DNA from 4 places in the Shewanella sp. SP2S2-6 genome. Region 4 is predicted to be linked to each of the others. Evidence: predicted binding sites of a transcription regulator. Region 4 holds the regulator's gene; each other region holds the start of a gene.

Region 1 (3,164 bases), on a different contig from region 4:
GAATATCCGCCTCACCAACAACTACGCCCATTAATGAAATGCGATAGGCATTGGGCGACAAATCTAAATTATCGCGAATATGCACTGCTGGCACTAAGAAGCCCAGTTCTTGGGATAACTTTTTACGTACGCCTTTGATACGGCTTAATAACTCGCCACCTTGACCTTTATCGACCAGCGGAATTAAACGATATCCCACCTCAAGCCCAATAGTATCAACATGATGCACATCATCCCAGCCCAACTCTTTAGGCTCCTTATCTTGCCTCTCTACAGGGCCAGACTTAACTTGCTCTAGGGCTTTAATGCGTTTTGATTCATTACGCTTATAGACAAAATAGGCGGCACCTGCAGTCATAAAAGCAAAACTTAAGAACGCCATATGCGGCATGCCAGGAACGATTCCCATGACAAATAGGACTCCAGCAGCGATACCCAATGACTTATGACTGTCAAACATCTGACTCATCATCATTTGGCCCATATCACCGGATTCATTTTGACGGGTCACCATCAATGCTGCTGCGATTGACAATAATAACCCAGGGATCTGCGCCACCAGACCATCACCGATAGTCAGCAAGGTATAAATTTCAACCGCTTCAGAAAAACTTAAGCCATGCTGAACAATACCTATGATGAAACCACCTAAGATGTTGATCACTAGAATCATGATACCCGCAACGGCATCACCTTTTACAAATTTTGAAGCACCGTCCATCGCACCATAGAAATCCGCTTCACGGGTCACTTCTGCTCGACGTAATCTTGCTTGTTCTTGATTCAAAGTACCGGCATTTAGGTCGGCATCAATTGCCATTTGCTTACCAGGCATAGCATCTAAGGTAAAGCGGGCACTCACTTCAGCAATACGACCAGCACCTTTAGTCACTACCGCAAAGTTGATAATAATCAAAATGATAAAGACAACCAAGCCAACGGCATAGTTACCGCCAATCACCACGGAACCGAAGGCTTCAATCACCTTACCTGCTGCATCGCCACCATTATGGCCCTCGAGTAATACCACACGAGTTGAAGCAACGTTGAGTGCAAGTCGTAGTAATGTCGCCACCAGCAATACAGTTGGAAAAGCGGCGAAATCTAATGGTCTATCGGTATAAATAGCGACTAACAATACGATGAGCGCTAAGGCAATGTTGAATGAGAAAAGTATGTCTAATAGAAATGGAGGGATAGGTAAAACAATCATGGCCAATGCAGCAAGCACAACCATAGGCGTACCAATGCCTTTGAATGAGCTCAGCCGCATTTGTTTTACTTGACCAAGAGTCGCTTTAACATCCATTCGCTATAACCTAAATTTTGACGTGTAATAAGCGAAAAGCAAAAAACGCGCCAACAAAATCAACCAGACTAATTAAGGAGAATTATACCTATGATTCATTGATATAAAGAAGAAATAATAGTGGAACATTCATATAAAGTGACATCATCTGGTGTATCACTCACAAGTGTCAGATGCTGCAAACTTAATATTTCAATTCATCAGGAATAGGCTGATTAAGCGGAACTGGAATAGGTTTACGACCGCGTCCTTTCTGATATTGGCGTAACTGGAATACATAGGCCAAAATCTGTGCCACAGCAGTAAACAATCCTTCGGGGATTTGTTGATCCAACTTAGTCGTATGGTATATAGCTCTTGCTAATGGCGGAGCAGAGACGATTGTCACATTATGGGCGCGGGCAATCTCACGAATTTTAAATGCGACGTCATCAACGCCTTTAGCTATGACAAAGGGTGCAGCGGAGCGCTTTACATCGTATTTAATCGCTACTGCAAAATGCTCAGGGTTAACAACGATGACATCGGCATTGGGTACTTCAGCCATCATTCTGCGCTGAGCCAACTCATGCTGCATCTGCCTTACTCGCGATTTCACTTCAGGCTTCCCTTCAGTGTCTTTATATTCATCCTTTACTTCTTGTTTGGTCATCTTAAGTTGCTTGTTGTGATTCCAAATTTGGAACGGCACGTCGATGACGACAATCAATAAAATAGAGGAACACAACAGGATAAACATCCACACAAGTAAATCTAATGCGTGGTAAATATTACCAGGAAGATGATCACTAGATAGCAACATAATATCATTGAAGTAAAAGCTCAGTAATAAATACGCAGAAAATGCCACCACAGAAAACTTGGCAATCCCCTTCGTCAGCTCAACTAACGCCTGCACACCGAACATGCGCTTCAAACCTGCGACTGGGCTCATTTTACTGGCCTTAGGCATCATGGCTTGGGTAGAGAAATTCATCCCGCCAAGGGATATATTGCCAATGAAAGCGACAACCACAATTAACAGCATAATTTTTGCCATGGGCCAGGCGATTTCGCTCGCGACAACGCCCCATACATTAAACATTTCTTCAGTATCAAAAATTTGCGCCCTGTCCATGGTGAAAACAGTCTCAAATACCCGAGTTAAACTTGTGGCTAGACTTGGACCTAACATATAAAAGCCACATGCAGCGGAAATTAATACCGCTGCTGTACCGAGTTCTTTCGAACGCGCAATTTGTCCTTTTTCCCGCGCCTGTTCGAGACGTCTCCCAGTGGGTTCCTCACTGCGTTCACCGCTTGACTCTTCAGCCATGGGCTGCTCCTAATACCGTCATATCAAACCATCGGCGTTACATTGAAGCGCTAACATATCGCAAAGCAGCACTTGAGCCGCAGTCCACACTTCATCAAAATGGGCCATAACAGGTGTTAAGGTTAACCAGAGAATAAACAATCCGCCAATCATAGTGATCGGAAAACCAATAGAGAAAATATTTAATTGCGGCGCGGCGCGGGTCATCACACCGAAGGACAAGTTCACTAATAACAAGGCAATAATCGCGGATATCGACATAGTTAATGCCGCACCAAACATATACGAGCCCCAATCTGCTAAAGCACGGTAGCTAGTGAGGGTTAATCCTTGATTAGAAATGGGTAGGGTCTCAAAACTCGCCACCAACATACGGATCATCAATAGATGTCCATCGACGGCTAAGAAGATTAATGTCGCCAATAATAGAAAAAAGTTACCAATAACGGGTGTTTGCTGACCCGAACCAGGATCAACCATAGAAGCAAACCCGAGACTGGTTTGCATACCAATAATCTGGCCGGTTAATACGAAAACTTG
Region 2 (3,164 bases), on a different contig from region 4:
TTCAAATAACTACATGGTGGATTCTGCTGGTAATTTTTTGCAGACATTCCCTGTGGATAAAGATGGTAATTCGACATCGGTAAGTTTGACTACAGCGAAACCAGTGCAGATCCCTGATACTGCAGGTAGCCCAGTAAAAACTGAAAATGTCAGTTTACAAATGAATCTAAATGCTAAGGAAAGTACCCTTGACCCTGCTGCATTCGATCCTCTAGACCCTAAGACATACAATAACGTTACCTCAATGACTATGTATGACTCACTCGGTGAGCCACATATCATGACAACCTATTTTGTTAAGCCTAATGATGCCTCTTATAATGGAGAGAGCAATTGGGTGGCTTATTACGCTATTGATGGTAAACAAGTCGATCTAGCTGGTGCTGCTGGTACTTATCAAACGGATACTACGGGCGATGGTAACCCTGACTCAACCGGTACAGCGCAAACAACCGGCGGTTGGAAGGGCTCTGTACTTAAGTTCAATTCTGTTGGTGTCTATACCGGTAGTGATCCAGCGGTCGTTAAGACTGAGACTTTAGGTGTGGGTGGTGCAGGCGTTTTAGGTGCTGGAGCGGATGGAACTCAAGACTTAACAATTAAGTTTAATGCGCCAACGCAATATGCTGCTCCTTTTGCAGCAACAGAGTTAACACAAGACGGTACGACGGTTGGTCGTTTAACTAACGTTGAAATTGGTGCTGATGGTTTAATTACTGCAAGTTACTCGAACGGTTCAACTGTGCCTTTAGCACGAGTTGCCTTGGTTCGATTTGCTAACGAACAAGGTTTAACACAAGTAGGTAATACGTCGTGGAAAGCCAGTTTGAATTCTGGTCCAGCTCTTGCTGGTGAGGCAAACAGTGGTACTTTTGGTAGCATAAGTTCATCGGCGTTAGAGCAATCGAATATCGATTTGACCACTGAACTGGTCGATTTGATTTCGGCGCAGCGTAACTTCCAAGCGAACTCTCGTACCCTTGAAGTGAACAACACACTGCAACAAACCGTATTACAAATCCGCTAATCATTACATTGTTTGACTAAGTGTTGCCGCCAGTGGCAACACTTAGCCTTTATCCTGCTATCAATTCACTTCATTTCCTTATTCTTCAATTCTATCAGTAAATTAAACGTCAACTTTATTGGCACGATGCTTGCTTTGCTATTGTCATGTAGAAAATTTGACGGAGCAGTCTGTGGACAAATTCCTTTATGTCGCCATGAGTGGCGCCAAGCAAAATATGAATGAGCTGGCGCTCCGTGCGAACAACTTAGCCAATGCTAATACCGACGGTTTTAAATCCGATATGGCACAAGCTCGCTCAATGCAAGCCTTCGGTGAAGGGTTGCCTTCCAGGGTATTTGCGATGACAGAATCTCCGTCAGCTAATTTTCGCTCTGGTCCCATAAAAACCACTGGACGAGATCTCGATGTTGCCATTAAAGGCGACGGCTGGTTTGCCGTGCAGGCAAAAGATGGCAGTGAAGCCTATACCCGCTCAGGCAGTTTAAGTTTCGACTCTACGGGTTTACTACACAATGACAGGGGAAATCCTGTTATGGGAGATGCGGGCCCCATAGTGTTGCCGCTCCCTATTGAGAAGGTTTCAATTTCTCAGGATGGCATTATTTCTGTTCGACCTCAGGGCGCTACCGCTGAAGTGGTGGAAGAAGTTGGTCGCTTGAAACTCGTTAATCCCGGTAATGCGCAGATGATGCGTGGTGAAGATGGATTATTTCGACAAATGTCAGGAGAACCAGCACCAGCTGATCCTTTCGTCGCAGTTGAAAGTGGCGCAGTGGAAGGCAGTAACGTTAACCCTGTCGATGAAATGGTGTCTTTGATTGACCTTCAGCGTCAGTTTGAATTGCAAGTCAAGATGATGAAAACCGCGGAAGAGAATGATCGCGCTTCATCTTCATTAATGCGTATTAGTTAGGAGATAGATTATGCATCCGGCGTTATGGATTAGTAAAACTGGCTTAGACGCACAGCAAACTGACATTGCGGTGATCTCGAACAACGTGGCGAACGCCAGCACTGTGGGCTACAAGAAAAGTCGCGCAGTATTTGAAGATTTGCTTTACCAAACAGTTAACCAAGCGGGCGGTGTCAGCGCTTCTAACACTAAGTTACCTAATGGGTTAAACATAGGTGCGGGTACCAAAGTCGTCGCCACGCAGAAAATGTTTACCCAAGGCAACATGCTGACTACGGATAACTCATTGGATCTGATGATTGAAGGCCCCGGCTTTTTTGAAATCCAGCTACCCGATGGTACTGCGGCCTATACCCGAAACGGTCAGTTTACCTTAGACGATACGGGCCAGATTGTGACACCCGGTTCTGGCTACTTGCTGCAACCCGCGATCACTATTCCTGACAATGCGACCAGTATTACCGTTTCCGCGGAGGGTGAAGTTTCAGTGAAAACCCCAGGTACAGCAGAGAACCAAGTTGTGGGTCAGTTGACTATGACGGATTTTATTAATCCATCGGGTCTAGATCCCATGGGGCAAAACCTATACACGGAAACCGGTGCGAGTGGCACGCCAATTCAAGGTACCGCTTCGTTAGATGGCATGGGAGCGATTCGCCAAGGCGCCTTAGAAACCTCTAACGTTAACGTGACCGAAGAACTGGTGAACCTTATCGAAAGTCAGCGCATTTACGAGATGAACTCTAAAGTGATTTCAGCGGTAGATCAGATGCTGTCTTACGTGACTCAAAATTTATAGAGGCAAACATCATGGCTAGATATCTTGTGTTGGCCGTCGCGTTATTGCTTGCAGCTTGTAGCTCGACGCAAAAGAAACCCCTTGCGGATGATCCCTTTTATGCGCCGGTATACCCAGAGGCACCGCCGACAAAAATTGCCGCGACTGGTTCTATTTATCAAGACAGTCAAGCATCTAGCTTGTATTCGGATATACGTGCTCACAAAGTTGGCGACATTATCACTATCGTTTTGAAAGAGTCGACTCAAGCTAAGAAGAGTGCAGGCAATCAGATCAAAAAAGGTTCTGACATGAGCTTAGATCCTATCTTCGCCGGTGGCAGTAATATCTCCGTTGGCGGTGTGCCACTTGATTTACGTTATAAAGATAGCATGAACACTAAACGTGAATCGGATGCGGATCAGAGCAATAGTTTAGATGGC
Region 3 (3,164 bases), on a different contig from region 4:
GCCAGTACTGGCCGTACCAAGAGAGACACTGGTCACATGGGCATAAGTTGAAACAGGCAGTTCTTGGGATTTTCCATCCACTAACCCACTCGCCTTAATCGTATAGTTGCCTGCGGTCACAGGTTTTCCATCTTTATCTAAACCATCCCAGTTCACATCGACGTTACCACCGTCACTGCCATCGACTTTAAAGGTGGTCACAACTTGGCCCTTCTCATCTTCAACACGCACAGTAATCTCTGGAATTTTATTAGGGGTACTGACCACACCTTTCATCGTTGGGCTTTCAGCTGAAATATTGCCAGTATCAGTTGGGATCAACACCTTGCGACCAACGAGTCCCGATGCCTGCAGTGCTTGGCTCGACGTCATAACACTGTTTAAGTTAACTATTTCATCATTTAACTTACTGATACCATCAACTGTCGAAAATGATGCCATCTGCGCAATCATTTGGTCGTTGTCGACGGGCTTAAAAGGGTCCTGCATCGATAACTGTTGGCTTAATAACGAGAAAAAGTCATCTTGAGTTAACTGTTGGCTTTTCGCTTCCGGTACTATCGAATCTTTTGGCAGTCGTATGCCATCAAGAAACGGATTACCCGTTGAACTGGTTGATGAATTGGTCGTCACAGCATTTGATTGACTCTTATTTTGAGCCGTCTGCGTCGATGCTTGGTTAATTTGATTAATGAGGCTCACAGCTTACCTCCTAAGTAACACATGTTATTTACCCATCCCAAGTGTTTGTTGCAGCATAGACTTAGCTGCTTCAGCGACCTGTACATTCATTTGATATGAGCGCGAAGCAGAAATCATATCTGCCATTTCTTCCATGACATTAACATTCGGTTTATAAATAAAGCCGTCCGCATCCGCCATTGGATGATCGGGCGAGTATTCTTTTAGTAGTGGTTTATCACTTTCAACAATGCCTTTTACCGCAACACCTTGAGAGGCTTGTTGCTGACTTTGGGCTTTGGCCATTTCAGCTTCAAAAATAGGATGACGGGAACGATAGGTCTTATCTACGCTACTCGAGACGGAATCAGCGTTAGCTATGTTACTCGCCGTGGTGTTCAACCTGACCGATTGAGCCGACATTCCAGAGCCAGCAACATCAAATATGCTAAATAAACTCATGATTAATCCCCTCTCAGCGCTTTCTTCATGCCACTAAACTTACTGTCTAAAAAGCCTAATGACATTTGATATTCAAGGGCATTTTGCATGAATGCCGATTGTTCCTGTTGGATATCAACGGTATTGCCATCACCGGTATCGGGTTGATTTGGCACACGGAACTTAACAAATTGACCCGTCAACTCAGCAAGACCAAAATGCTTGTCTGACTCTTGCATTTCAAGACTATTACGCTGCTGTTGTTGGCCACGGGCGGCCTGCATTGCCGCAGAAAAATCAACATCACGGGCTTTATAATGTGGCGTATCGGCGTTAGCGATATTGCTCGAAATGACTTCAGCTCGCTGCGCTCTAATACCGAGAGTGTACTGATGCACACCCAGTGCATTATCAAAATTGATCGCCATAAAATTGCCTCCTCGTGTTACTCACGGAAATAAAGCAATTCATGTGCCAACATAGTGGAATAATGAGAATAACAATGGGGATGAGCAAGTGATGGGTAAAAAATTACCGACAAATGTCGGTAATTTTCTTTAAAGAAGCAAACTTAAGTCTTTTTCTGGTAATAAATCCCAGGATTACAACGGACCATGTCAAACTCATCCGTTAAACCAGCTATAGATTCAGAAGCACCAAGAAATAAGATCCCTTTGGGATTAAGAGCGGCAGCAAATTGCCGCAAAATTTTTGCCTTTGCCTCAGGCGCAAAATAAATCAGCACATTGCGGCAAAAAATAATGTCGAACTTACCAAGTAAGCTATAACTCTCAAGCAGGTTATGTGCCCTAAAGTTCACCAAACGCTTAACATTATCCTTTAACTTCATATTGCCTGAAGGTAAAGCATCAAAAAACTGACGCTTACGCTCTTCGGATAAACCGCGCGCTAATGCCAAGCTATCGTACTCAGCATTTTTGCAACGTTCCAACATGGAAGGCGATAAATCCGTAGCTTGAATTGACGCACTGCCCGCAAGCGCACCAGGCTTCTTCTGTTGATACTCAAGAATCGTCATCGCCAGTGAATAGGGTTCTTGCCCGGACGAACACGCGGCCGACCAAATCTTAAGTGGACGACCTAAACGACTATACTCAGGTAACAAAACGTTATGCAATAACTCAAATGGATAACGATCACGGAACCACAGGGTTTCATTGGTCGTCATAGCATCAATCACTTCTGCCCGAAGCGCACGTTCCGTTGGCTTCATCGAATGCTTAACCACATCGGATAAGGATGGCAGGTTATATTTCCCCATTAAAGGAGCAAGACGACTGCGCACCAGATATTGCTTATTTTCACCCAGTACGATGCCGCTGTGTTGCTCTAAGAACAACCTAAATTGATTATATTCAGCCTCAGCGAGTGATTTATTTGGCACATTCACATCCTAAATCCTATTGCAAGCACCAAAATCAGTGCGAAACCATCATGTTACAAAGTCGAGATTATAGCGTAAAGCATATATAGGTACTAACTACTGAACTTACAAACTTAAGTGCTTATTCACTGCAGCAGCCAGTTCGTCGGGATTAAACTTAGCGATAAAGTCATTGGCCCCCACTTTTTGAACCATTGCCTGATTGAATACTCCACTTAACGACGTATGCAGTACCACTTTAATATGCTTGAGCTTAGGATCATCTCGGATCTCCGCGGTCAGGGTATAACCATCCATCTCAGGCATCTCAATGTCTGAGATAATAAGAGGGATTTCATCGGCAACATTGTCCATTTCTTTGGCGATTTCTTTGAGCTTATCTAATGCTTCTCGGCCATCTTTTGCGGTATCAATTTGTAAGTTCAATGACTCGAGTGAACGAATAATCTGCTTACGCGCCACGGCAGAATCATCGATAACCATAATATGATAATGCTGGGTTCTGTCGAGGGTCAGCTTTTCATTGGCTTCTTCACTGATGGCAGTTTTAACCGGTGAAATCTCATCTAAGATTTTTTCAACGTCGAGAATTTCAACCAATTCACCTTCAATCTCAGTTACAGCCGTCAGATAAGAA
Region 4 (3,164 bases):
CGAGATCTTCGAGTACCCTTAGGGCGACAGATTTGCCTGAGCCTGAGCGGCCCGACACTATGACCAGTTTCATCCAGTGATTACCTGATAGAGTTCCGTTTCATCATGCGTCTTGCGTAATTGCTTTAATATTTGCTTGTCGCTCAGCTTTTCGGCCATGCAAGACAAGGTACTTAAGTGCTGCTGACATTGGTCTGCAGGCACCAGTAGTGCAAATAAAATATCAACAGGTTGCTTATCGATAGCATCGAATGCTATCGGCTCTTCACACTTAATGAGTATGGCAATGGGCTGATCTATATCGGCTAGTCGACCATGTGGAATGGCGATGCCGTTACCTATACCTGTGCTCCCCATCTTTTCGCGCGCCACTAGGCTTTCGAATATCTCTTGAGATGAGAGGGTCGGGTACTGGGCAGCGACTAAGTCGCTGATGAGTTCCAGTACCTTTTTCTTGCTGCCCGGAGTGGCGCAGGTAGTGCACTCCGGCCGCAGTATGGTACAAAGTTCCATTATTAGTGTTTTGTTAACTTCTCTTTGTGTTTAATAACCTGACGATCAAGCTTGTCAATCAGGGCGTCTATAGCGGCATACATGTCAGCATGCTCTGAAGTAGCAAAAACTTCACCACCGATAAGATTTATTCTCGCTTCGGCAATCTGTTGCATTTTCTCGACATTGAGCACAACGTGCACATTATTGATCTGTTCGAAATGGCGTTCAAGTTTTGAAAACTTTTCTTCTACATATGCGCGTAACGATTCGGTAATTTCGACATGGTGTCCACTCAGGTTTATTTGCATAGAAACGTCCTCCGATATCCACTGTAGGTTATAAACTTTTACGCTGATTAGAAGGCGGAATGAGCATAGCCTCTCGGTACTTCGCAATGGTTCTGCGGGCTACGTTGATCCCTTGTTCTGCCAGAAGTTGTGCCATCTTACTGTCGCTCAATGGTTTTTTCTGGTTTTCCGCTGCAACCAGTTTCTTAATGAAGGCTCTGATTGCTGTGGATGAGCACTCCCCACCATCGTCAGTACCGACGTGGCTAGAGAAGAAGTATTTTAGTTCAAAAAGTCCCTTAGGGGTATGCATGTATTTCTGGGTTGTCACCCGTGAGATGGTCGACTCATGCATTTCTACCGCTTCGGCAATATCGTTCAGCACCATAGGTTTCATGGCTTCTTCACCGTATTCAAAGAAACCTTGCTGATATTGGACGATACAGTTCGCCACCTTCAACAGGGTATCATTACGGCTCTCTAAACTCTTGATAAACCATTTAGCCTCTTGCAGATGACCACGAATAAATTGGCTATCGGCTTGGCTTTTAGTGCAGCGCGCCATCGAAGCATAATGTTGATTTACATTGATTTTTGGCATGCAGTCAGGATTAAGCTCAACCACCCAGCGGCCATTTTTCTTCGACACTGACACATCTGGGATGACGTATTCGTCATCGTTGGGCGTAATCAATAAACCTGGGCGAGGATTGAGGGTTTGGATAAGCGCGATGCCGTCTCTTAACTCATCCTCTTTTAATTTAGTCTTACGCATCAACAATCTAAAATCGCGGGCGGCGATCAGATCTAAATGATCTTTGATCAGCATGCGGGCGTTTTCTAGGTTGGGCGTGTCAGCGGCGAAATGCGATAGTTGGATCAACAGGCACTCGCTTAAATCGCGGGCGGCAACACCAATGGGATCAAAATGTTGAATGCGCTTGAGTACGGCTTCGACTTCGTCGAGCTCAACCTCAGAATTGCCCATGGCTTCGAGGATTTCGTCAGTGCTTTGGGTGAGATAGCCTTGATCGTCGATGGCATCAATAATGGCGGTGGCAATGGCTAAATCGGTTTCAGAAAACGGTGTGAGGTTTTTTTGCCATTCTAAGTGTTCATACAAGCCTTCACTGGTCTCACCTTGGAAGGGCATATCGTCTTCACGACTGCCGCCGGGGCCAGAATTAGGGGAGGCGGTGAACACTTCATCCCAGGTGGTGTCCATGGGGAGTTCGTCGGGCATGGATTCTTTGGTTAAGGACTCTGCCGTGTCTATGGTGGAGCTGTCTTTCTCTGGCGGCAGAGTGCTCGATTCACTGAAATCCGTATCGGAAAGCGTTTGGTTTACAGGGTCTTTAGTGGCGTCGAATTGATCCTCTTCCAGCTCGAGAAGGGGATTAGAATCTAAGGCTTGCTGGATCTCTTGCTGCAGTTCTAATGACGACAGTTGCAACAGACGAATGGCCTGTTGTAATTGTGGCGTCATGGTTAACTGTTGACCCAGTTTGAGCTGGAGTGACGCTTTCATGTTACCGCTGATCCCTACGTTATTATTGTTGGATGAGGTCGCTTGTTATCATCTTGAGTGGAGCCCAATGCTGGCACAAATTGCCTTCATTGGCTCCGCTTGATTAACTATAGCCTGAATTGTTCACCTAAGTACACAGCCCTAACTTGCTGATTGTCTAAGATCTCTGCAGGTGTTCCTTCGGCAATCAGGTTTCCGTGACTCACAATATAGGCATGTTCACACACATCTAATGTCTCGCGAACATTATGGTCGGTGATCAACACGCCAAGGCCACGACTTTTGAGCTGTTCGATAATCTTTTTAATGTCGATAACTGAAATCGGATCGACACCCGCAAAGGGTTCATCGAGCAAAATGAACTTAGGATTTGCCGCTAACGCCCGTGCAATTTCTACACGGCGACGTTCGCCACCCGACAATGACATACCTTGGCTGTCACGGATGTGGGTGATGTGGAATTCTTCGAGCAGATGCTCGAGTTGTTCTTCCCTTTGCTCTTTCTTCAATTCTTTGCGCGTTTGCAGTACGGCCATGATGTTGTCATGGACGGTCAGCTTACGGAAGATACTGGCTTCCTGCGGTAAGTAACCTATGCCTTTGCGGGCGCGCAGGTGCATAGGATCTGCGGTTAAATCATCATCGTCGATAAAGATGTGGCCTTTATCGCTTTTAACCAGACCGACGACCATGTAAAAGGTGGTGGTTTTACCCGCACCGTTTGGGCCGAGTAGTCCAACAACTTGACCTGTCTTTACCGTTAGACTGACGTCTTTAACCACTTGGCGACTCTTATAACTCTTCGCCAGATTTTGTGCTCTTAGGGTGATTTGGGTCATTTAGAGTCCTGCTTT

The links. Region 4 encodes sigma-54, which starts transcription at its own class of promoters, with help from an activator protein. Its sites were predicted from a motif close to GTTGGCACGNNNNTNGNNT; they were not measured.
Region 1: the regulator sigma-54 is predicted to act here: its motif matches at 1,346-1,364, upstream of flhA (flagellar biosynthesis protein FlhA).
Region 2: the regulator sigma-54 is predicted to act here: its motif matches at 1,145-1,163, upstream of flgF (flagellar basal-body rod protein FlgF).
Region 3: the regulator sigma-54 is predicted to act here: its motif matches at 1,583-1,601, upstream of flgB (flagellar basal body rod protein FlgB).

What each region holds. Positions count from the first base shown of each region.
Region 1 covers NZ_JAUOEQ010000004.1:13,563-16,726, forward strand. Annotated here, with positions in the region: gene flhA (flagellar biosynthesis protein FlhA) at 1-1,309, opposite strand, end outside; gene flhB (flagellar biosynthesis protein FlhB) at 1,494-2,624, opposite strand; gene fliR (flagellar biosynthetic protein FliR) at 2,643-3,164, opposite strand, start outside.
Region 2 covers NZ_JAUOEQ010000004.1:43,822-46,985, reverse strand. Annotated here, with positions in the region: gene flgE (flagellar hook protein FlgE) at 1-1,027, shown strand, start outside; gene flgF (flagellar basal-body rod protein FlgF) at 1,200-1,943, shown strand; gene flgG (flagellar basal-body rod protein FlgG) at 1,954-2,742, shown strand; gene flgH (flagellar basal body L-ring protein FlgH) at 2,754-3,164, shown strand, end outside.
Region 3 covers NZ_JAUOEQ010000004.1:47,471-50,634, forward strand. Annotated here, with positions in the region: gene flgD (flagellar hook assembly protein FlgD) at 1-702, opposite strand, end outside; gene flgC (flagellar basal body rod protein FlgC) at 727-1,143, opposite strand; gene flgB (flagellar basal body rod protein FlgB) at 1,146-1,550, opposite strand; gene Q4Q57_RS04795 (CheR family methyltransferase) at 1,694-2,533, opposite strand; gene Q4Q57_RS04800 (chemotaxis protein CheV) at 2,633-3,164, opposite strand, start outside.
Region 4 covers NZ_JAUOEQ010000022.1:5,907-9,070, forward strand. Annotated here, with positions in the region: gene rapZ (RNase adapter RapZ) at 1-73, opposite strand, end outside; gene ptsN (PTS IIA-like nitrogen regulatory protein PtsN) at 70-513, opposite strand; gene hpf (ribosome hibernation promoting factor) at 516-803, opposite strand; gene Q4Q57_RS14665 (RNA polymerase factor sigma-54) at 832-2,310, opposite strand; gene lptB (LPS export ABC transporter ATP-binding protein) at 2,418-3,149, opposite strand; gene lptA (lipopolysaccharide transport periplasmic protein LptA) at 3,146-3,164, opposite strand, start outside.